DNA from 4 places in the Peribacillus sp. FSL E2-0218 genome. Region 2 is predicted to be linked to each of the others. Evidence: riboswitches for the same ligand, from Rfam matches in the RefSeq annotation. Region 2 holds a riboswitch; each other region holds the start of a gene.

Region 1 (6,016 bases), 360 kb from region 2:
AATGCGGTCGAAAAGCTGTTTTTGCTTGCCTACTGGGATCAAGGAAGCAAGGATATACGAATAAGATTCATTATGGATCGATTCCTGCTGAGCCATATTGGCAAGGATTGCCTTTGCTGCCGGGTCCTTGATGTATCGAAGGATTTCCACCAAGGTAGGTGTTTGCAGGCTATCCATCCCGGCAATCATCGTCAGGATATCAAGGAAGGCATCCTGGATATCTTCATCCAGTTCTCCCCACTGTTTTTTATCCTGAATCATGTTCACGCTAGATGGCTTCCAAAAGTTATTGATGAGCTGTGTATAGGTATCATAGAATTTTTCATACTGAATATCGTTCCAAAGGAGAAAGCCTGAAGCTTCTCCTTTGAATACGCCGGTCGCTTTAGTTGGATGCGTAGGTTCGAGCATCCGGATTTTTTTTAGATGATTGGTCATTCGAAAAAACTCCTTTAAGAATGGATTGCTTGGTCATGATCGTTTTATTAACTGGAACAGCTTTCACACGCATTGTCATATTCGGAAGAAGTCGAACGAACGTAATACGTTGATTTCAGTCCGCTTTCCCAAGCCGTTAAGTGAATATCCAATAAGACTTTCGCTTTGATCGTGTTGTGAACATATAGATTAAAGCTGATCGCCTGGTCAATATGCCTTTGGCGGGCTGCGTTTTGCCTGATGCTTTCCAGTTGATCCAAATTAAAGCGTGTCTTTTTATAATACTCATACGTATTTGGCGTCAAACCAGGTGCCGTTACCTTGAATTTGAAGTTTTTCTTTTCTTCATAAAATTCTATTTCATACAATGGATCGATTCCATCAGTGGAATTGCCGATTTTGGCAGTAGATGAATTAGGGGCAATGGCCATTAAGTAGCCATTACGAGTCCCATGCTCTTGTACGTTCGCTTTTAAATCGAGCCATTTCCGATCCGTATAGTCACGCAGCTCGAAGTATTCCCCTGTGTGCCAATCCGAACCTTCGAAATAAGGGTATGATCCTTTTTCCTTGGCCAACTCGTTGGATGCCTTGATTGTCAGGTAAGCGATCTTTTCGTATAAAGCATCGGCATAGTCTACGGCATCGTCGGATTCCCAATAAAAATTTTCTGTGGCAAGTAGATGATGCCAGCCAAACGTTCCTAAACCAATTGCCCGGTACCGTTTATTCGAAATCGAGGCCTGCTTGACCGGAAGATTATTCACATCAATGACATTATCGAGCATCCTGACTTGAATGGGGATCAATCTTTCCAAAACATCGCTGCCCACTGCACGAGGCAAGTTAATGGAAGATAGGTTGCAGACAACGAAATCGCCGCTTTTGCGAACTACAACGACATCGCCATCTTCTGTTTCGTATTCATCCGTGATCGTCGTTGGGCTAAGGTTTTGAGCAATTTCGGTGCAAAGGTTGGAGCAATAAATCATCCCTTTATGCTTATTCGGGTTCTTCCGGTTCACTTCATCGCGGTAGAACATATATGGAACGCCTTCTTCTAATTGAGAAATCATGATGCTTTTCATGATGTCCAACGCGTTGATTTTTTCAAAGCTGTAGCTTGGCAGCGTACCATTCTCTGCGGCTTCGACAGCAAGTGCATAATGGTTCCTGAAGCTACCTTCGCCTTTTTTCTCGTCATATAGATCTTCAAGTGAGAATCCAAGGGTTTGCTTGACGGTATGCGGGTCAAAAAGATACCATTCTTTCCTGTCGCGTACAGCCTCCATGAACAAGTCGGGAATGCATACACCCGTGAAAATATCATGTGCCTTTAATCTGTCATCTCCGTTCTGCGTCTTCAAATCGAGGAAGCTCATGATATCTTTATGCCAAGCATCCAAGTATATCGCAATCGCGCCTTTGCGTTGACCTAATTGATCGACACTGACGGCTGTCTGGTTAAATAGCCGGATCCAAGGAGTCGTACCCGAACTATTGCCGGAGAAACCACGGATATCGGAACCAAGTGAGCGAATCTTCCCGACATACAGGCCGACACCGCCGCCGAATTTAGACACCTTGGCAGCATCGTAGTTAGCTAGATAGATGCCGTCGATGGAATCTTCAATGGCGTCGATAAAGCAGGAGCTTAATTGTCCATGCGCTTTACCTGCGTTCGAAAGTGTAGGGGTGGCAACGGTCATATAAAGATTGGACATGGCCCAGTAGGCTTCTTTTATAAGTTGCAGGCGGTGCTCCGTTTTTTCCAAACGCATGATTTCCATCGCGATGATCATGAAGCGTTCTTGGGGGAGTTCGTACACTTTGTCTTTTTTGGGACGGGCAAGGTAGCGATCGTTTAGTAGGTAGATGCCTATGTAGGAAAATAGTTTATCCTTTTCAGGGTCGATCACTGAACCAAGTTCTTCGATTTCGGCTTTAGTATAAGATGATAGCAGCTCGGATTTATAAACTGGATATCGTTGGCCGTCTTGCAGCTGCGACAGGTCCTGGATAAGGTCATAGAATGGACCATAACTCAAACCTTGATAACCTCGATTGGCCTGTGCATCCCTGTACATCGTATTCAATAGCTCTTTAGCTGCAACGAATGTCCAATCCGGGGCATCGATATCCACGCTCTCAAGAGCAAGCTGAATCAGTTTCTTTGAAGCCTGTTCATCGGTTGAATCACTTTTGCGATCAAGCCATTTTGTAAAACGCTTTTTGAATTTCTCCATATCGAGACGGCCTTCAAATTCCTTCGACAGCATCTCAAGCTGAAGGGAATTCGTTTCAGTATCATTTTCGCTTATGGTAGAGTTATATGTTTGAGTCATTAAGAATCCTCCTTGTAAACTTCCGGTAATAAAAAAACCGCCCAACGAGTTGAGCGGATCAAACGACAGCATAAAGAGCCATGAATAAAATAGCCGTTATACGATCGTTTCATCATCTCAATCCCCGAAGAATAAGAACGTGAAAAATTCAAGGCAGGTCTCCTGACTCATGATCATCCTACTTTGAGTCCTTCCCGTATAGTGAGCCATACAGTGGTTCCTCATTTCGTCACATTCACAGTTGCGGGGACAGTTCCGGGTTTGCACCGGATTCCCTTTTCAGCCATCACTGGCACCTTGGATTGTAAAAAATTCTATATATAGTTATCAGTATTGTTTTAATAATCAATATCTAGTATTTCTGCTTATATTATCGTAAGCCATATGCGATGATAATTCAACTAATATATTTGAGAAAAACCAACCCTTATCTATTGACAAAGTGAAGGCAGGGGGAAGGCGAATGAAAGATTTTCTTGGGGAAGTGGCAATTCAAGCACTGAATTTAACGGATTTTGTGTTAAAATGAAGTGTAGCGTAAAGGTGGCATTCCCTTGGTGCGATATGGGGATTCACGGAAAAATATTTATGAAAAAGGGGATTTAAATCTTGGATAAAGTATTAGTTTTTGGACATAAAAACCCGGATACAGACACGATTTGTTCCGCAATCGCTTATGCGGATCTGAAAAAGCAATTAGGTATCAATGCTGAACCAGTTCGTCTGGGTGAAGTGAATGGCGAAACTCAATATGCGCTGGACCAATTCAAATTCGATGCTCCTCGTCTTGTCGAAAAAGTGGCAGGGGAGGCGGAGGCCGTGATCCTTGTCGATCATAATGAACGCCAGCAAAGTGCTGAGGATATTGACCAAGTCCGTGTGCTGGAGGTTATCGACCATCACCGCATCGCTAACTTTGAAACAAGCGATCCTTTATATTACCGTGCAGAACCGGTAGGCTGTACGGCAACTATTTTAAATAAAATTTATAAAGAAAATGGAATCGAAGTCCCGAAAGCGGTAGCAGGGCTAATGCTATCTGCCATCATTTCCGATTCTTTATTGTTCAAGTCCCCGACCTGCACTGAGCAAGACGTTGCAGCGGCCATGGAGCTGGCTGCCATTGCCGGAGTCAACGCTGAAACTTATGGATTGGAAATGCTGAAGGCAGGAGCTGATTTAAGCGACAAGACGATTGCCCAGCTGATCACTCTTGATGCAAAAGAATTCAGCATGGGAATGGCAAAAGTGGAAATAGCCCAAGTCAATGCTGTAGATCCGAATGAAGTCCTTGCTAAGCAAGCTGAATTGGAAGCGGCGATTGAAGCGGTTATCGGAGTGAAGGAATTGGATTTATTCCTATTCGTCGTTACGGATATCCTGACAAATGATTCTGTAGCCCTAGCTCTTGGAAGAGCAGCGAATGCAGTCGAAAAAGCCTATAACGTTACATTGAACAATAACATCGCCGTTTTGGAAGGCGTAGTCTCGCGCAAAAAACAAATCGTGCCTGTATTAACGGATGTATTCAGTAAATAAGTAAGTGAAAAAGGGTGCAGCAGCACCCTTTTTCCATACCCAAAAAAAGACGGAAACATTACGAATGATCATGTTTCCGTCTTTTTGCTTAATTCAAGGAATCCTTCTCCTTTTCATAGGCGATGACAATCAATTCTTTATTCGCTTCCTCGCCAAGCTTGCTTTCAAAGCTTTTCAACTCATCCAATAAATCTGGTGAAAGATTGGCAGCCGTATAATCCTGCTCGGGTGTCATGCTTTTCGCTCCCTTCCATATCGACATATTTCCTGTTATTTATTCTGTCGGTTTTGAAAAGGTTCTATTCGCCAGCAAGATCGTTCTTCAGGATATTTTACTAATGGATGTGGCAAGTTTATCAAGCAATAAGGAGCTTTCCAGATCGAGGCCCTGTACATGTACGGAAATGCCTTGTTGCTGATATTTATGGACAACCGTATCGACAGCAGCGACCGCAGAAGCATCCCATATTTTTGAATGGGAAAAATCAATGATGATCGCATCTGCATCATCATTAACATCGAATTTTGAAACAAAGTCCTGCACCGAAGCAAAAAAGATTTGTCCTCGAATCTCGTAAATCATTTTTTTATTGATTATGTCTGCCGTTTTTTCAACCGTCACCTTGGATATCTTGGCCGAGAAGAAAATCATGCTCAAGAGCACCCCGGCAAAAACCCCTTTCGACAAATCATGTGTATAAAGGACGATGAGGACTGTTACAATCATCACGGCTGCATCCGTCTTTGGCGCTATCTTGATCCTCTTTAATGAAGACCAGTCAAATGTCCCGATGGAAACCATGATCATGACAGCAACGAGTGCAGCCATGGGGATTTTTATAAGGACGCCATTCAATGCGACAATCAATACCATAAGGAAGGCGCCTGCCACAAATGTGGAAAGCCTGCCTCTCCCTCCGGACTTGATGTTGATTCCGGATTGCCCGATCATCGCACATCCCGCCATCCCGCCAAAACATCCGGCGATGACATTGCCTATGCCCTGACCCTTAGCTTCCAGATTTTTATTGCTTGGCGTGTCTGTCAGCTCATCGACTATTTGGGCCGTCAACAATGATTCGAGAAGTCCTACAAACGCAAGAGCAATGGAATAAGGAAAAATGATGGCCAAAGTCTCGAATGTCAAAGGGACGTCCGGAAGCATGAGTATGGGGAGTGCTTCGGTCAATTGCCCCATATCCCCAACCGTACGTACCGTCGCCCCGGTGGATATGGCGGCGATCGTCATCAATACGATGGCAACGAGGGGGGAAGGGATGGCCTTCGTAAGCAGCGGAAAAAGATAAATGATCGCTAATGATACGGCGGTCATGACATACATGATCCAAGATTCACCTGCGAAATGGGTAAGCTGTGCAGTGAAAATCAATATGGCTAAAGAATTCACAAAACCAGTCATGACTGGTTTGGGGATGAATTTCATTAATTTCCCGATTTTAAAGGCACCGAGTATAATTTGCAGCAAACCAGTCAATATCGTTGCAGCAAGTAAATAGTTTAGGCCATGATCTTTCACAAGGTCGACCATGACGAGTGCCGTTGCTCCAGTGGCAGCAGAGATCATTCCCGGCCTTCCGCCGACAAAAGAGATGACGATGGCAATGCAGAATGAGGCGTATAGACCGACCATTGGGTCAACACCAGCAATGATCGAAAACGCAATGGCCTCCGGG
Region 2 (6,016 bases):
CATAAGCCTCTAGGTTAATCGCATCTCCTGTCTTGATGGGGGCCAAAAAATCAAAAGAGTCGCTTGATGCTGTCACGACTGGCTTTCGACAATGGCGCATAGCCGAAATGCAGGCGATTTTATCGACATAGGCCATTACTTTCCCGCCAAAAATGGTATTGTGATGATTTGTGTCAGGCGGGAAAACAAGGTCAGTTAAAAAGGTCCTTGACTGCTGTGTGGGTTGGCCTGCTGCTATCTCTACGTCGTTTTCGATCATTTGCCGGTTGTTTGGGCCAATAGCTTTTCCCGTACGATTTTGGCTGCCTCGACCATATTTTTAAGGGAAGAAACCGTTTCAGGGACGCCCCTCGTTTTCAGGCCGCAGTCAGGATTGATCCAAAACTGGTCTTTATCCAATACCTTGATGCCTCGTTCAATCATGTCGACCATTTCCTTCACAGCCGGGACTCGAGGACTATGAATATCATATACCCCTAGGCCAATTCCTTTTTCGTATGTCTTTTCCTCGAATGCGGAGGCAAGCTCCCCGTGGCTGCGGGATGTTTCGATGGAAATGACATCGGCATCGAGGGAAGAGATGACATCCATGAAACTGTTGAAGTCACAATAGCACATATGCGTATGGATTTGCGTTGTATCTTCCACGCTCGATGTGGAAATCAGGAACGAATTCACCGCCCAGTTCAAATACTCTTCCCGGTCGCTTTTCTTCAATGGAAGTCCTTCTCTAAGTGCAGGCTCATCCACTTGGATCATCTTGATTCCTGCCGCTTCCAAGGCAAGTACCTCTTTATCCAAGGCAAGGGCAAGCTGATAGCAAACATTCTCCCTTGAAATATCATCACGGACAAATGACCAGTTCAAAATCGTTACAGGACCTGTGAGCATTCCCTTTACCGTTTTCTTTGTCAGTGATTGAGCATGGACGCTTTCCCTGACTGTCATCGGCTTGATGAAATGAACGTCGCCGTAAATGACGGGGGGCTTGACGCAGCGAGAACCGTAGGATTGAACCCACCCTTTTTCCAGAAAGACGAATCCCCCCAGCTTATGGCCGAAATATTCAACCATATCCGTCCGTTCAAATTCTCCGTGAACGAGAACATCTAGGCCGATTTCTTCTTGAATATCGATCCACCTGGCAATCTCATCATTTATGAATGTTTCATATTGGGCAGCAGTCCATTCTCCTCTTTTAAATTTACTGCGTGCTTGTTTCACTTCAAATGTTTGGGGGAAGCTGCCGATCGTTGTAGAAGGAAGAAAAGGCAACTTGAAAAATTCACGTTGTTTTTGGTAACGCTCTTTAAATGCCAGCTGACGTCCCGAGGTCTTGGATTTAACCTTTTCTACATCGGCTTGTACTGCTTTATGATTCCGGGCCTGGGAACTGGCTAACGTTTGGATCGCCAATTTATTCGCATCCACTTTCTTTACGATTGCCTCCAAACCTAGATTGCTGCCTTTGACAAGGGTAGTGATTTCTTCTAGCTTCTCATCGGCGAAGGCAAGTGCCTCCTTCACTTCTTTAGCAAGCGCGTTTTCATTGCGAACGGTCACTGGAACATGAAGCAGGGAACAAGAGGGTTGGAGCCAGATTTTATCTTCTGCCACTTTGTTCTTGATCGTCTCGATTAATTGAAGCTTGCTCGATAAATCGGAAAGCCAAATGTTTTTTCCGTCAATCACGCCTGCACCAAGCACTTTGTCTGCCGGGAAGCCGAATGTTTCAAGATTGCTGACATTTCTTCCTTTATCATGAACAAAATCGAGCCCGATTCCCTGAACTTTCAATTGAGTGACCGCTTCATAGTGTTCAACGGCATCAAAGTATGTTTGGAGCATGATGTTCAGGTGAGGTGCCGCTTCATTCAGTTTTTCATAGAGGTATGTAACAGTTTCCATATCATCTTTGGATATCGATGAAACAAGGGAAGGCTCATCTAACTGAATCCACTGCACACCTTCTTGCTCCAACTCCTGCAATATTTGTGTATAGAGGGGGAGCAGGCTCAGGATGATGCCAGGGATATCTTCTTTATTGAAGCCTTTGGAAAGGGAGATGAAGGTATACGGTCCGATAAGCACCGGCTTCGTTTCAATCCCCAGCTTCTCCTTGGCTTCCCGATATGCAGCAAGCGGCTTATTTTCTGTTAAAGTCAGCTGGGAGCGTTTTAATTCCGGGACGATATAGTGATAATTCGTATTGAACCATTTCGTCATCTCGGATGCGACTTCGTCCTTGTTACCGCGGGCCATTGAATAATAAACGGAAAGGGGGACACTTCCTCCTTCATAAGAGGAATAACGTTCGGGAACAAGACCGAACATCACGGAAGTATCGAGCATTTGGTCATACAAAGTAAAGTCATTGACAGGAATGATATCAACGCCTAGCTCTTTTTGCTTTCGCAGGTTGCCCAACCGGATCGCTTCCAGTTGCGATGTGAATTCCGTTTCTTCGATTTTTCCTGACCAGTAAGCTTCTAATGTGCGTTTCCATTCACGATCTTCCCCGATGCGGGGGTATCCCAGATTACTACTTTTCAAAATTTCCATCCTCCTACATTCTTTGAATTTGATTGATATCCAACAAAAAAAGCACCCCTAACAGTCAAAAAGAGAAAGTTAGAAATGCTTAAAATAAAGTGTCAAGCGAATTGCCACTTACATGAAAGGTTCCTAACACCTCCCTATCTCCCGTAGGTTAAAACAGTGTTGTTGAAACAGGCAGGTCTCCTGACTTAGGGCATATTATTAGCGGCAAGCCTTCCCAATCCTTAGGATCAGTGGCATATCGGGTGGCGCTAACATTCCCATTACAGTGGCGGGACCGTGCCGGGATTACACCGGACTTCCCTTTTAATCCTAATGAACATTAGGAACCTGTTTCCACATATGAAATTCGATAAATTAAAAATTTATAAAATAGAAACTATTATAAAAATTTAGACAATCTTAACATATCCGACCAAAAGGGTCAACAAGCAAAAGTTTCGTAAACATGCCCATGACAAGTGGTTTATGGCAAGGCTGAAGTCTTTCCAAAATAGAATATATTGATTGGACAGGGAGTATGTATAAGGAAGTGGGCGTTTTGAAATGGGGCGTGGGGGATGACTTTCTACATCTTGATTGCTGGAATCATTTTTTGCATGGTGATGAGCATTCGGACGTTATTTCTTGTTGAGTCGGGAGGGAAAAAGTTTTCTCTTGAAGACATGCTTTGGCTCGGCAATTTATATGCGACGATATTGGTCGGTTTTGCACTGATTTATTTATTATACGAGCTTCAGAATCACTCAGTGATTCTTGATATGGGCAACCGATTGGATGGCACTTTTTATGAACAACTGAAAACTTCTTTTTATTTCAGTGCGATGACGATGTTTTCTGTAGGATATGGCGATATAGCCCCTATAGGCATGGGACGGATGATAGCGACAATACAGGCATTCATCGGATACACGCTTCCGGCGGCATTCGTGATTCGGACGGTAATCGACCTGGACCAGAAGGATAGGAAGGATAAATGAAAGTTGTGTTTCTTTCGATTATTGGGTACCCTTACCATAATGAAGAAAATGGAGGGTTCTAAATGACTGTTAAAATTGGAGAAAAAGCACCTGATTTTCATTTACCTGCTAACAACGGTGAAATGGTTTCCCTTTCGCAGTTCAAGGGCAAATATGTTGTTTTATATTTTTACCCTAAAGATATGACCCCGGGTTGCACGACGGAGGCCTGTGATTTTCGGGATCACAATGAACACTTTGAGGAATTGGATGCTGTCATCATTGGCATCAGCCCGGATCCAGCCGCGCGTCATGAAAAGTTCATTGAAAAACATGGATTGCCTTTCCTTTTGCTGGCTGATGAAAGTCATCAAGCTGCCGAAGCATTCGATGTGTGGCAATTGAAAAAGAACTTTGGCAAGGAATATATGGGCATTGAGCGTTCTACCTTCCTGATTGACAAGGAAGGCATGATCGTCAAAGAATGGCGCAAAGTAAAAGTCAAAGGCCATGTTGAAGACGCTCTTGAAACTCTTCGTGAACTCCAAAAATAAGGCTGAGCGACATAGGGAGCTCGCCGCCAAGTTGATTCATCATTCAATACGATTGAAGCCAAAAGAGAGAGTCCTGATAAAGGGCCATATCAGCACGAAGCCACTGATTAAAGAGCTGATCGTTGAAGCTTACCGAGTTGGGGCCTTTCCATATATAGAACTGGAGGACGATGAAATAAATCGTCACCTGTTACGAGGGAATGTAAAGGAACAGCTTGCCACCTCAGCGCAATGGGCTATGAAAAAATATACTGATATTGATGCGCTCATCATCATGACCGGTGATGAAGATAAAATGGAAATGACAGATGTCCCCGTTGAGATGCATCGTCTTCAAGGGGAGATGATGCATGCTGCTACGCTTTTTTATGTCAACAATCGACGTTGGGTCTTGCTTAATTATCCGACCAGCATATCAGCGCAAAAAGCCGGGATGAGCTTTGATGAGTATGAAGATTTCCTTTTAAACGTATGTACTATCGATTACGTGAAAATGGAGGCGGCACTTAAACCGTTAAAGCAATTGATGGAACGAACCGACAAGGTCAGGATCATTTCACCAGGGACTGATTTGTCCTTTTCAATCAAAGGGATGCCGGCAATCATCTGTGCTGGTAAAAAGAACCTGCCTGACGGCGAGGTGTTTACGGCTCCGCTGAGGGAAAGCGTCAATGGGACGATAGCCTTCAATGCCCCCGCCACCTATGAAGGAACTCCTTTCGGTGATGTAGAATTAACATTGGAAAAGGGAGAAGTCATTAAAGCCGTTTCCAAACACATGATTGAAATGAACGAGATACTGAATATGGATGAAGGGTCTCGTTTCATCGGCGAGTTCGGCATTGGCATCAATCCTTACATAGTGAAGCCCATGGGCGATATTTTGTTCGATGAGAAAATAAGCGGCAGTCTGCACCTGGCATTGGGTGCGGCCTATAATGAGGCTGATAATGGAAACCGTTCATCGATTCATTGGGATATGGTTTTGATCCAGCGATCTGAATATGGCGGCGGGGACATTTATTTTGATGACGTCCTGATCAGGAGGGATGGTCTTTTCGTTTTGCCGGAGCTCCTCGATTTAAATTCTAATTGAATGAAATAGCGCCTTTTTTAACAAGGGTAAGGCTTTTGTCCAACTCAAAAAGGGGACACCTGAATATGCTTTATTAAGGGAATACCTCCTCAGAGAAAGTTGCGCGGGACATACAGAGCCCGTGTTTTTTTATGTCAATAAAAAGGGAGAGATAAACACATGTTAATACTTTCAACGATCATTCCGGATGAAGGCATCCAAACGAGGATGAAGGAAGGTTTTCCGGATTCGACCTTCGTCTATCATGCAGGATGGGCGGATGGGCCGCTTAGTGAAGCGGAAGTCTTTATTACATATGGCGAGGATTTAACGGAAGAAATCATCGGTAAGGCGAAAAACCTGAAATGGATCATGGTCATGAGCGCAGGAATGGAATTGCTGCCTTTTAAAGCGATTGAGAAACGCGGGATTATGGTGACCAACGCAAGAGGCATTCATAAAATACCAATGGCTGAGTATACAATAGGGATGCTTTTACAATATGAAAAGAAATTAAAGCTGCTCATGAAAAATGAAAGGGAAGAGCGCTGGGACAGGAAAATCGAGGTGGGGGAGCTGAATGGCAAAACGATGCTCGTCATCGGTACTGGTGCGATTGGAGGGGAAGTGGCCCGTCTGGGCAAGGCCTTCAGGATGACGACGCTGGGCATGAACCGGAGTGGGAAACCAGTGGAATGCATCGACCGCATGTATACCCTTGACTGTTTGTTGGAGGTCATATCAAGAGCGGATTATATCGTGTCCGTGTTACCGAGTACGGCTGAGACGAAGCATCTTTTGCAAATGGAGCACTTTATTGCGATGAAAGACTCGGCCGTTTTCGTCAACATTGGCCGCGGCGACTTGGT
Region 3 (6,016 bases), 180 kb from region 2:
ATAAAATCATAACGACCGTAAAACAAGGCACAAAGCTAACGGTAATGGGAAAAGAGGCAAACGGATGGCTAAAAGTAAGCTTAAAAGGTCAAACAGGCTATGTCAGCAGCCAATATGTGAAAATATCAAACTCTTCAGCAACTAAAATATATACAGCAAGTGCAAACCTGAATGTCCGCACAGGTCCATCTACTGCCAATAAAATCATAACCACCGTTAGTCAGGGCACAAAGCTAAAAGTTATCGGGAAAGAGGCAAACGGATGGCTAAAGGTTAGCATAAAAGGTCAAACAGGTTATGTTAACAGCAAATATGTGAAGGTATCAAATCCTTCATCTGACGCCATTCAGGTTGTTGCAAAGCCTGAAAGCATACCAGTGCTAGTCAATAAAAAAAATAAGTTACCAGAAAACTATGTTCCTAAAGACTTAGTGTATACGACGATACCGTTCACTTTCATAGAAAAGACAGAAAAGAGAAAAATGCGCAGTGAAGCAGCAGTTGCCATTAGTGAATTATTTGCGGAATCCAAGAGGCAGGGGATAAGTCTTCTCGGTGTATCTGCTTACAGATCACATGCTACACAAGTTGCCCTGTTTGATTATTATGTAAAAAGGGATGGGTATGCCAAAGCAATTACGTACAGTGCATTACCTGGAACAAGTGAGCATGAAACGGGCCTTGCCATTGATGTGACAGGAGGAAATGGTAAATGCGCGGCGGAGGATTGCTTTGGAGGTACTAAAGAAGCAAAATGGCTGCAGGCACATGCCGCGGATCATGGCTTCATAATCCGATACCCTAAAGGCAAGGAATCGGTTACTGGTTATAAATATGAACCATGGCACCTTCGTTATGTAGGCAAACCAATTGCCCAAACCATCATGGGCCACGAAATTACCCTTGAAGAATATTATTCTACGAAAGCCGTCCAAAACTAAAAAGAACGTCTTAAAGTCATATGTTTCTAGTGCACAAACTTCTATCCAGATAGCCTCATCAAAACCTTGATGGGGCTATTTTGTATATAGCACAACCTAAAACAGTCCATATAACTTCGAATTTTTGCTATTCGTTACGAGTTTCGGCATATTCAATGTGCACCTGTAATCCAGATAAGCATCCAGCTGCTCCATTTGGATGTTGGGTTATGGCTTGATGTGACGAGTCTTTTGATATAGGACTTGCAATAATGACATCCGACAGCGGCAACGATACTAACGAAATAAAAAAGAATTGATATATCCCTTCCAGTATGATACATTAAATGGAAATTTGAGGTGAACCCATATGCAGTCCGTTAAGAAGAGCATTTCCCTGTCACAATTACATCATCCTATAAAGTAGTCTTGCTATTCGATTTTTAAAAATCGGCATATAGGAAGGCTATTTATCATTAAACCGCATGGATTAAGTTATAAAACTTAAATCTCGTGCGGTTTTTTTATTTTAATAAAAATTGGAGGAATGAATGATGAGAAAAATGGATTACCAAAACGTAAAGGGCACTCAAGATTATTTACCGGATACAGAAGTGATACGAAGAGGCATCAGAAGGACAATAGAAGACGTTTTTATCCAATACGGATGTAAGCCATTGGAAACACCGATATTAAATTACACGGAATTGCTAGCTTCCAAGTATGGCGGGGGTGCCGAAATATTAGAGGAAATGTATACCTTAACAGACAGGGGAGAAAGAGATTTGGCGCTGCGATACGACCTCACTATTCCCTTTGCAAAAGTAGTTGCAATGAATCCAAGCATAAGGAGACCTTTTAAAAGATATGAGATAGGTAAAGTTTTCAGGGATGGACCGATAAAAACGGGAAGGCTTCGTGAATTTACACAATGTGACGTCGATATAGTGGGTATAGAATCTCAAGTTGCTGAAGCGGAATTAATGACGATGGCATTGGATGCATTCCGGAAGCTTGGTTTAAAGGTAAGCATCCAATATAATAATCGAAAATTATTAGCTGGAATGCTTGAGGCTTTTGGAACAACAGATGAAAAGATCAATAAAGTGATATTGATACTTGATAAACTTGAAAAAGTCGGATCGGAGGCTGTTACGGTGGAGCTAAGGGAACAAGGGCTGCTGCCTTCAACCATCAATTCGATTAATCGCTTTATAACCGCCGAGGATAATGCCAGTTCGGGCTATTTCGAGCCTCTCAGTGAACGGAATCAACAAATTAAGCAGGGAGTAGCAGAATTAAAAGAGCTGGAATCTTATCTCGAATTCCTTGGTGTCGATAAGCAATGTACATTCAATCCATTTTTAGCAAGAGGGCTGGAGATATATACTGGAACGATTTATGAGATATTTTTATCTGATAAAAGCATTAAATCAAGTATTGGCAGTGGCGGAAGGTATGACAATGCCATTGGTGGACTGATCGGGACGAATGAAAGCTTTTCAACGGTGGGGATTTCATTGGGTCTGGATGTTATTTATACGGCCTTACTATCTTCGAAGGAAAATATCGTGGAAAATCATGATGTGGATTTTTATGTGATCCCGATAAATACTGAAAAGCAAGCATTAGTAGTCGCAAGGCACCTAAGGGATAAAGGATATAAGGTGGAATATGAAATGGGAAAGAAAAGGCTCGGTAAAGCCTTAGATAAAGCAAATAAAGAGAAATTTCGTAATGTCATCATCATAGGAGAGAACGAGGTGAAAAATAATCAAATTAAAATTAAAGATATGTTCTCTGGTGAAGAAAGAATGGAGCCTTTTTCGTTCAGTGAAGGCTGATGAGGGACGAGGCATTAAGATTAAGTGCATTCGGATGAATCTTAAGCCGTTATAAATGATAGATTAAATCAAACATATCAAATATTTGTAAATTTACTAAATATTTGATATGTTTGATTGGAAAACTTCATACGTGTAGAAACGGGTGTAGATTGATATTTTTTCATCTACATAATAGGGAAGTCGGTTAGAGCCCGACGCTGTCCCGCAACTGTATTTGGGAGCGATCCGGATAAACCACTGTCTTCAGAAACATGAAGATGGGAAGGTTCGGGGAGTGATGATCATAAGCCAGGAGACCTGCCTGTTTCAGCACACATCTATACCTACGAGGATAGGGGGTGTTAAGTGCGAGCGATTGATCTGCATGTTTTTATTTTATCATGGGAAAACATGTTTATTTACGTATCAATTCGAACTTAACAACTTCTTTATTGGAAGTTGTTTTTTTATTTTAAGATCATCATCAGGAGCTGTGCAGAAAAAGTAGTGTATGTGAGCAATGTTGAAAGGGCTTACAATAAACTGGGAAGCCTGCCCGAGAGAAGAGGGCGATGAGTTGAAATGAGGAGGAAAGAAATGGGTGAACTTCAATGTAACGAACCTTTATTTCCTCATAAACTGGACACGGCAGGATTTACACCAGAGGATTTTAATGAGGAAGATCATCTCATATCAAAGACTACAGAGCTCTTTGTCAAAAACGAAATAATGCCCCTGCTGGATTCGATCGATCGGCATGATCACGGCAAGGTGAAAAAATTGTTTCAAGAAGCGGGAGAGCTCGGCTTACTCAGCGTAGAGGTTCCAGAGTCGTATGGCGGATTGTCCCTGAATAAAAAGCTTTCAGGGCTTGTGGCCGAGAAGATGGGATTTGGCGGTTCTTTCAGCGTCTCCTTTAATATACATGCAGGTGTAGGGACCCTCCCGTACGTTTATTACGGGACAGAAGAGCAAAAGCAAAAATACTTGCCAAAACTTGCATCAGGAGAATGGATTGGTGCTTATGCCTTAACGGAAAATAACGCGGGATCAGACGCGCTTAACGCCAAAACGACGGCGGTCTTAAATGAGCAGGGGACAGCCTGGCTATTAAATGGTGAAAAACAGTGGATCACGAACGCACAAGTAGCCGATGTATATGTTGTCTTTGCCAAAACAAATGACAGCATGACTGCATTCATTGTAGACAGAATGTTCAAAGGGGTTTCCGTCGGTCCCGAAGAGAAGAAAATGGGGATAAAAGGGTCTTCGACAGCCACTTTAATTTTGGAAGATGTCAGTGTACCGGCGCAGAATGTTCTGGGAAAAGTCGGGCAAGGCCATCATGTAGCATTGAATATTCTAAACATGGCGCGATTGAAGCTCTCCTTTTCTAACATCGGAGCATCCAAGCAAGCATTGGAGCTTGCCGTTAACTACGCGAAACAGCGTAAACAATTTAACCGGACGATCATCGGTTTTTCGATGATACAAGAAAAGATTGCGAATATGGCGATTGCGATTTATGGAGCGGAAAGTGCGGCCTACAGAACGGCTGATAGCTTGGACAACGTATTCGAAACGGACGAACCTCTCGATGAACAATTGGGAAAACTGGCAAACTATGCAGCCGAATGTGCGATCAATAAAGTTCATTGCTCCGAGATCCTTGATCGAATCGTGGATGAGGCTTTACAAATTCATGGGGGTTATGGCTACATGCAAGAGTACGAAGTGGAACGATTATATCGGGATGCCCGGATTAGCCGGATTTTTGAAGGAACGAATGAAATAAACCGTCTGACCATTGCCAAATTATTGATGAAAAAGGGGTTTCAAAACGGCGGCACATGGTTGAACCCTTTATTTGATGAGGAGGTGAACCGAAACCGGCAATACATCCAGTTTTCTAACATGCTTCTTCACAAATCTTTGAAAGCATTGATACATGCCAATATCAACATTCAACAGGAACAAGAATATTCCCGTTTGCTTGCAGACATGGTGAAGGAAATTCATGTGATGGAATCATCGGTCATTCGCACGGAAAAAGCGATACAAAAGAACGGGATGGAAAAAGAGCGGCTGAAAGAGAATATGACGAACGTTATCTGTGAAGAGGGGTATCGCAGAGTTGAAGAGATGGCCGTGTTGATTTTAACGGGAACGGAATCGGGTGAAGCAAGCAGAAAAGTATTATTGGAAGAAGTTCGCAGCCTTGCTGTTCCACTCTTTAGGAATCTGTTTATACAAAAACGTGAAATTGCAGAAAGAATGGCTGATCAAGAAAAATATAAGGTGTGAACGGAGTGAAGCCTAATGAAAAAAATCGGGTTTATCGGGTTGGGCAATATGGGTCTGCCTATGTCGCAAAGTTTACTACTTTCCAATTTTACAGTGTATGGAATGGATTTGAACAAAGAAGCTGAAATGTCCTTTCATCAATCAGGAGGAACGATTGGCGTATCGATTGAAACTATGGTGAAACAATGTGATGTGATCCTTACAAGTCTTCCATCCTCTCAGGCAGTGGAAGAAGTTTTTCTAGGAGAAAAAGGACTCGTTTATCTCGTCGATTCCGCTGTTATGCTGATCGATACGAGTACGGTAGCCCCTGAATTGAATATCCGCATCGAAGAGGCTGCCAAGAAAAAGGGTGTTGATTTTCTCGCGGCACCCGTCAGTGGCGGCGTGATAGGGGCGGTAAACCGAACGCTCACCTTCATGGTAGGCGGTTCAAAGAATGTCTTCGATAAGGCCAGGCCTTTGTTTGACGCAATGGGCGAGAATATTTTTCATGTGAATGATCAAATCGACAGCGGTACGAATACAAAGCTGATCAACAATCTCTTGATCGGATTTTATACGGCAGGGGTAAGTGAAGCTCTTCACCTTGCAAAGAATAGCAATCTTGATCTTGAAAGGTTGTTCGAGATGCTGAACGTAAGCTATGGTCAGAGTCGAATCTACGAGCGAAACTACAAAAGCTTCATCGCAAACGATAATTACGAACCCGGTTTTGCTTTAGAGCTGCTAAGAAAAGATCTCGGCTTCGCACTTGGGCTTGCAGCAAAGAATGATCTGGAACTGCCAATAAGCAAAATCCTTTTTGATCTGTATGAAGAAGCAGTGGAGAACGGGTATGGTGATAAAGACATGTCCATCCTCTATAAAAAAATAAGTGAGCAGGCGACGAAGATTCTTTAAGGAGAGGTGAGGGAGCAGATGATTACAACGAATATAAAAAGAATGAAGAACAACATCAACGGA
Region 4 (6,016 bases), 440 kb from region 2:
GAAAATCAGATGGACCTTCGATACGGAAATGATCGATTCCAAGATCGTCATCCACCTGAAAAATTTTTCCGAGGAATATTATCAAGCGGCATCCAGATGGGATTTGTATATGGAAGCAAGTGGCGAACTGCATCGAATACAAATTAGCGGGGGAAAGAATGAGTATTTCCATTCGATCCCCTCTATTGGCGTTCAAGTGATCACCCCTTATATTACGGCATCAGGCGGGCTGAGCATTGTCATCAAACAACCGATCCACCTGTCGGATGAGGTACTGTCAGCAAAACTATCACTGAAATCCTTGCGTTTTAAAGGTACTATCCTGACGGGTTCCGTACGCCTTGAATTGAAAGAGGAATATGAACTGGTTGGTATGGTCCTAAAGCAGAGGGATGTTTCGGATAACACGCAGTATATATTCCCTGTTAAAGGAAAGGGTCATAAACTGTCTTTTACAATCGATGTTAAGTCGATGGAATGGCGTCCTTTTTATTATGATTTCTATTTAATGGTCAGGGTTGGGGGGAAGGACCACTATATTCGTTTGAAGAACCCTACGTGCATGGCCTTGAGAAAGTTGAATAAACGACTATTTGGCATGTCGTACACCTTTGATAACGGATATTGGGTGTATCCATATTTGACCGCATCAGGCACTGTGGCACTGACTTATAAGGAAAGAACCGAGTACGAGACGAACAAGCACTTTTTTAAAGAAGTTCTGGCTTCATGGGTTTATAGACTGCTGCTCCCCTATTATAAAAAGAAAAACATTTGGCTGATTTACGAGAAAACCGCTGACAGGGCCCAAGATAACGGATACTACTTCTTTAAATACATCTATGAAAATCATAACCATCAACAAGCATATTACATCATTAAACCTGATTCGGAAGATTACCCGAAATTGGAAAACATGAAAAATAGAGTCGTTGAATTCATGAGCTTTAAATATATGGTGTTCATGTTTGCCGCACAGCTATTGGTATCCTCCGAAACTAAAGGGCATGCATACGACATAAGAATTCAAAAGGGCAGGATTAGAAAAGCGATGAATTATAAGCCGCTTGTCTTTTTGCAGCATGGCGTTATCGGATTAAAAAAACTTAACAGCATCTTTAAAAAATCCAGCATTAACGCACCAAGCCTTTTTGTCGTTTCCTCACCCGAGGAAGGCAAGATCATCCAGAATCATTTCGGCTATAACAAAAACGAACTGATTGTCAGCGGCCTTCCCCGCTGGGATGTCATTGAAAATAGATCGAACGGAAAAAGGATTTTAGTGATGCCGACATGGCGCGTATGGCTTGAAAACTTACCTTTTGAGGAAGTGGAAAAGAGTGAGTATGTGCAAGTATTCAAGACTTTTTTACAATCAAAAGAATTGAGCAGGCTATTGGAGCAGCATGATTTGACGCTGCATTTTTATTTGCATCCAAAATTCAAGGACTTTATCGAACATTTTTCCATTGATAATCAGCGGTTCACGATTTCCAATGAAGAAGACTTGAATACCTTATTGATGGAGGCATCCATGTTGATTACGGATTACTCGAGTGTCGCCTGGGATATGTTTTACCAAAAAAAACCTGTTGTTTTTTACCAATTCGATCTCGAGACGTACAATAAGTATCAAGGAAGTTATATGAATATGGATAATCAATTATTTGGTGATCAGGTTTTCACTACAGAAAAGTTGATTTCGACGATTAACGCCTATGCCGAAGCCGGTTTTGCGGAAAAAGAAGCATTTGGCCAGTTAAGGAAAACATATCTTCCTTATATCGATCATTCCAATAGCCGCCGGGTCTATGAGCAAATTCATGCAAAGCAAGGTCTGTTGAAAAAAATTAAACGCAAGCAGCTGATTACAAGGATTTCGAATAACCCTTTTGTACGTTCACTTTGGAGAAAATTCAACGGTATCAACTTCGTTAAGGGAATGGCGGAAACCATAAGGCTGAAAGCGAGATGATCGTTCATCGCGTGAGCGGATTGTAATCCAGGAAATAATTTGATACATTTAAATGGATGGAAAACTAAATAAGTCTAGAAACGGGTGCGGATATGAAACATCGATTTATCCGCTTAAAAGGGAAGCCGGTTGGAATCCGGCGCTGTCCCGCAACTGTATATGTGAGCGATTCGAGTGATGCCACTGTTTTCTGCAAAAGGGAATGGGAAGGTTCGAAAAGCGTTGACCATGAGCCAGGATACCTGCCTGTTTTTAGCACATCATCAAATGCCTACGAGGATAGGGGATGTTACGTGCGAAAATTGGCAAAAGCATGCTTTCATTTTTAAAAATGAAAAAACATGCTTATTTTTGTTATGCTTCGTTATGCATTCAAACAGCTTCCTTCCGGGAAGTTGTTTTTTTATTTTTTAAGGGGGAATACAAATGTTTGGAACGGTTAAATATTTCACGGATCATCTTAAAACCCAGGTTATGTACAATTTTTCGGGAGGGGAAACGATTTCTTTAAGCGGAAATCGTGAAAAGCTTACAGAGGAAATCAATGGGCAAGCAATAAGTTCCGCTGAAAAGGAATTATTTTCACGTAATTTGGAAGTCGCCTATGAGAGTGTGGTTCGAGAAATGTTCGGGGAAACAAGCCTGCTCCAAAAAGAGCTCTCCTAAAAGAGAGCCCTGGCAATAAGGTCGTCTATTTATTGATGTTAGGATCGGTCTCGTCATAGAAATCATGGGCTTCTTCAATGTTCCGAAGATCAGCGGCCTCATATACATTGCCGCCTGCCAAACCTTCATTGATGTAGCGATCGATGTCAAGGAAGGCGGAATCCCGTCCATCATACTCGCTATCCTTTAAAAAAGTCATTTTTTCTTTGTCCAAAATAAATCCCTCCTAACCTTTTCATTAGTATAGGCATTAGAGGGATTTTTATTCTTTTCAAGCTTTCCTAAAAGCAATTGGACGATACGGTTTATTCATAAACATGATAGACCATCAAGTCATGTATCATGGTTTTGAGTTTCATTTCATCTTCCGTTGCAGGTGGGTTGGCTGTCCATTCGATGGTTCCATCTTTATGATAGAAAGCCTGGATGGATTGTCTATTGTAATAAAAGGAAATTTTCCACCCTGGCAGATTCTTATGCAGCGGTGCCCATTGAAAATGACTGATCATATGTATTACCTCCATATATGCTGTCTCACATTACATTATAATGGAAAACGGCAGCAGGAGGTGTTATTTTATTTTCCTGTTGGAAAAAGTTAATTCCATGAAAAGGTTTTTTAAATGTAAAAGCCGATTAGCTTCGATTTCCTCTTCGTCGAACTGCATGGGCTTGGAGTTCACTTCGTAAATGAAGAGCGAGCCTGATTCGTCTTCACCGATATCAATCGAAAATTCGCCGAGAAAGCCTATTTTTTTTGAAAGAATTTCTCCGCATTTTTGGGCGATTCTAGCCAATGTTAGATTCAGCCTTTTTGATTGCAGGTTTTGATAGGGATAAAGCTTACCGCCTCGAGGAGTGTGTGTAGTGATTTCCTGCAGTTGTGACATTCGTACAGCTTTGCCCGTTACTTTATAAAATCCTTTTTCATAATGGACGAGAACCCTGTAATCGTAACGGTGACCAAGGAGTTTTTTTGGTACGACCGCCCGCTGAGCCAGGTAATTTCTTTTTAATAAGTCCTTTTTTTTCGTTTCCCAGAAAGAAGCGAAGTTCGAGAAAGTCTCGCTGTGTTTCAGGCTGTTGAACAAAAGTGTATCATCAGGATTTTTGCGGAGGGTGTAAATGCCTTTTCCCTGGCTTCCTTTACAAGGTTTTAAGTAGATGTGCCGATGTGTATCAAGGAATGCCTCCAAACAATCGCGCTTTTGCAGGATCGCTGTTGCCGGCAGGTACTTGATGAGGGAACCATCATCAAGCAAAGCTTCGAACATTAGATATTTATCCAGGAAACCTGGATTGAAAAATATCACATGGTGCTCAATGAAATGGCTCATGAGTGATTGGAATTCTGCCGAAGCCTCATAGCCCCTGGAGGGTATACGATTATAAACAATATCAGGAAGCGGCATCTTACACTCGATCCACTTGTTTGAATCGTATGAAAATACATAACCTCTCATTGAACCGGAAGCAAAGTCCTTTCCCGTGAATGCATAGGGTAAAATCCCATGTTGGAAAAGATACAATGATAAATCCTGAAAAAGGGCCAAGTTACCGCCCAACCCTGTTTCCTTTTTCGGATTGAACGAAGTCATTATTCCAACAACGAGCAGCCGGCTTCCGGGAAATTCGGTGATCGGAAAGAGTCTTTGACCTGAAAGCTCATTGCTATAGTTTATCTCTTCATCTGCAGCACCTGCAAAAAGTACTGTATCCTTTTGATCATGGCACCAAGATTCCGAAACGCTATCATAAAAAATATTCATCGCTGCACACTAATGGCGTTTGTAATCGTCTGTTCAGTCAAATAAATGGCATAATCGAGGCTGAGCTTTCTGGTCAACAATTCGAATTCCTTCAGTTTGGGATGGGAGAAGATGGAGCGTCCTGGCTTGGAATTCGCTTCAAACATCCAAACCTGCCCTTTCTTATCCAACCCAAAATCAAATCCGATTTCCGCTATGATGCCATCCAGATGCTTTTCCATGCTTTCGCTTAATAACAGTGCTGCTTCAGATAGTTTGCGTTCCACTTCTTTTGCCTCATCGTCATCTCCAAACAGTTCGGCAACCGTTTTGATGACCCCGCCGCTTTTAATATGGGTTGTAACACTGCCTGCGCCGGCAATTTTGGCAGCAATTGCGGTTACTTGCCATACGCCATTACTGTCCTTGTTAGTATGAACCCGGAAATCGACTGGTCTTTTTTCGGAACGGATGAGTGAGATGCCCTGCTGGACGATAAGATTCTCTAGCGGTCGGTCATGAAATAGGTGTTTAACGATTGATTCCAGTGTGGAGAATTTTTGTAATTTATTCTCCCTTGCTTCATTTGTATAGCGGCAATAGTAAACATTCTCATGCCTATCATAAAGGATCTGGTGAATGCCGAGGCCGAGGCTGCCATGAATGGGCTTGATATAAACCTGACGATAATGGGAAAGAAGCGTCTCTACCACGGATATGGATTGAAATGGATAAGTTTCAGGCAGATATGGCAGTGCCTGCTCATCTGCACATAATCTTTCATTTACGTCCCATTTATTGAAAAACCCCGGATTGAACCAAGGAATGGTATAGTCTTTTTGGAATTTCTGCTTCACTTCTTTAGGGCCGTCGCGATTTTCGGTCAACCGGTTGGGAAGCCGATCATAAATGACGTTAGGAAATGGGAATTCCTGAATGTGCCAATTATCATTCTCGAACACATAGCCCTTGATTGTTTCTTCATCCCAATTGATGACATTCTCCCCAAAAACGAAGGGGATGCAGCCTGTAGTCCGGCTAAGGGAAAGAAGCTTTGAGAAAAATGGCGATCTTTCACCTAGAGGTTTGTTTGACAGGCCAGTGAAACCTGAAGAAAAAATACCTACCAAAGGACCGATATGGATGGTCTTGCCGTAAATGAATAAATGAAGGGGGATATCGGTCAAATCGAATTTTAACGATTCCGCGAGACTTTCCGATAGGACGATGGATTGATTGATGGCCGGGTTTTGTTTCACACTGGCAGGACATGAATGCTGTCCGAAATATATCAATTCGATCTCTTCCAGATCTCCAAGTTCTGAAGGGTAAAAGAGAACGTTGCCAGGGATGACGGCGATTTCGACAGGAAAAGTCTTTCTCACTTTCATTCACCTGCCTTCTGAAGATGATTGGCTAAATATTGGCTATATTGCAGCGGTGCCCGATGAATATCCTTCATGTTCTCCGGCTGCAGTGCCTGGATGATTTTCCTTCCGGGTTTTGAATTAATGTCCAGTATCCATAACTGGCCCTTTTTATCGATGCCTAGATCGATGCCCAATTCGAATAGTCTTTCAAACACAGCCTCGATTTCGGCAGGCAGGGTACGGAGTATATGCTGGAT

The links. Region 2 has a riboswitch for cobalamin ahead of metE (5-methyltetrahydropteroyltriglutamate--homocysteine S-methyltransferase). Riboswitches for the same ligand answer to the same signal wherever they lie in the genome.
Region 1: it holds a riboswitch for cobalamin, as region 2 does, so the genes downstream of both, MHI53_RS05545 (ribonucleoside-diphosphate reductase subunit alpha) here and metE (5-methyltetrahydropteroyltriglutamate--homocysteine S-methyltransferase) in region 2, are expected to answer to the same signal.
Region 3: it holds a riboswitch for cobalamin, as region 2 does, so the genes downstream of both, MHI53_RS04730 (acyl-CoA dehydrogenase family protein) here and metE (5-methyltetrahydropteroyltriglutamate--homocysteine S-methyltransferase) in region 2, are expected to answer to the same signal.
Region 4: it holds a riboswitch for cobalamin, as region 2 does, so the genes downstream of both, MHI53_RS05885 (hypothetical protein) here and metE (5-methyltetrahydropteroyltriglutamate--homocysteine S-methyltransferase) in region 2, are expected to answer to the same signal.

What each region holds. Positions count from the first base shown of each region.
Region 1 is NZ_CP150304.1:1,159,679-1,165,694, forward strand. Features, by position in the region: gene MHI53_RS05540 (ribonucleotide-diphosphate reductase subunit beta) at 1-438, opposite strand, end outside; gene MHI53_RS05545 (ribonucleoside-diphosphate reductase subunit alpha) at 486-2,783, opposite strand; cobalamin riboswitch at 2,918-3,098, opposite strand; gene MHI53_RS05550 (manganese-dependent inorganic pyrophosphatase) at 3,393-4,322, shown strand; gene MHI53_RS05555 (hypothetical protein) at 4,411-4,557, opposite strand; gene MHI53_RS05560 (SulP family inorganic anion transporter) at 4,645-6,016, opposite strand, start outside.
Region 2 is NZ_CP150304.1:796,388-802,403, forward strand. Features, by position in the region: gene MHI53_RS03820 (acyl-CoA thioesterase) at 1-259, opposite strand, end outside; gene metE (5-methyltetrahydropteroyltriglutamate--homocysteine S-methyltransferase) at 256-2,562, opposite strand; cobalamin riboswitch at 2,715-2,908, opposite strand; gene MHI53_RS03830 (potassium channel family protein) at 3,120-3,539, shown strand; gene bcp (thioredoxin-dependent thiol peroxidase) at 3,602-4,072, shown strand; gene MHI53_RS03840 (aminopeptidase) at 4,029-5,168, shown strand; gene MHI53_RS03845 (D-2-hydroxyacid dehydrogenase) at 5,328-6,016, shown strand, end outside.
Region 3 is NZ_CP150304.1:980,471-986,486, forward strand. Features, by position in the region: gene MHI53_RS04720 (D-alanyl-D-alanine carboxypeptidase family protein) at 1-941, shown strand, start outside; gene MHI53_RS04725 (histidine--tRNA ligase) at 1,475-2,764, shown strand; cobalamin riboswitch at 2,891-3,087, shown strand; gene MHI53_RS04730 (acyl-CoA dehydrogenase family protein) at 3,344-5,050, shown strand; gene MHI53_RS04735 (NAD(P)-dependent oxidoreductase) at 5,066-5,953, shown strand; gene MHI53_RS04740 (CoA-acylating methylmalonate-semialdehyde dehydrogenase) at 5,972-6,016, shown strand, end outside.
Region 4 is NZ_CP150304.1:1,235,370-1,241,385, forward strand. Features, by position in the region: gene MHI53_RS05880 (CDP-glycerol glycerophosphotransferase family protein) at 1-1,975, shown strand, start outside; cobalamin riboswitch at 2,041-2,240, shown strand; gene MHI53_RS05885 (hypothetical protein) at 2,402-2,641, shown strand; gene MHI53_RS05890 (hypothetical protein) at 2,667-2,855, opposite strand; gene MHI53_RS05895 (YheE family protein) at 2,947-3,150, opposite strand; gene MHI53_RS05900 (YheC/YheD family protein) at 3,214-4,410, opposite strand; gene MHI53_RS05905 (YheC/YheD family protein) at 4,407-5,780, opposite strand; gene MHI53_RS05910 (YheC/YheD family protein) at 5,777-6,016, opposite strand, start outside.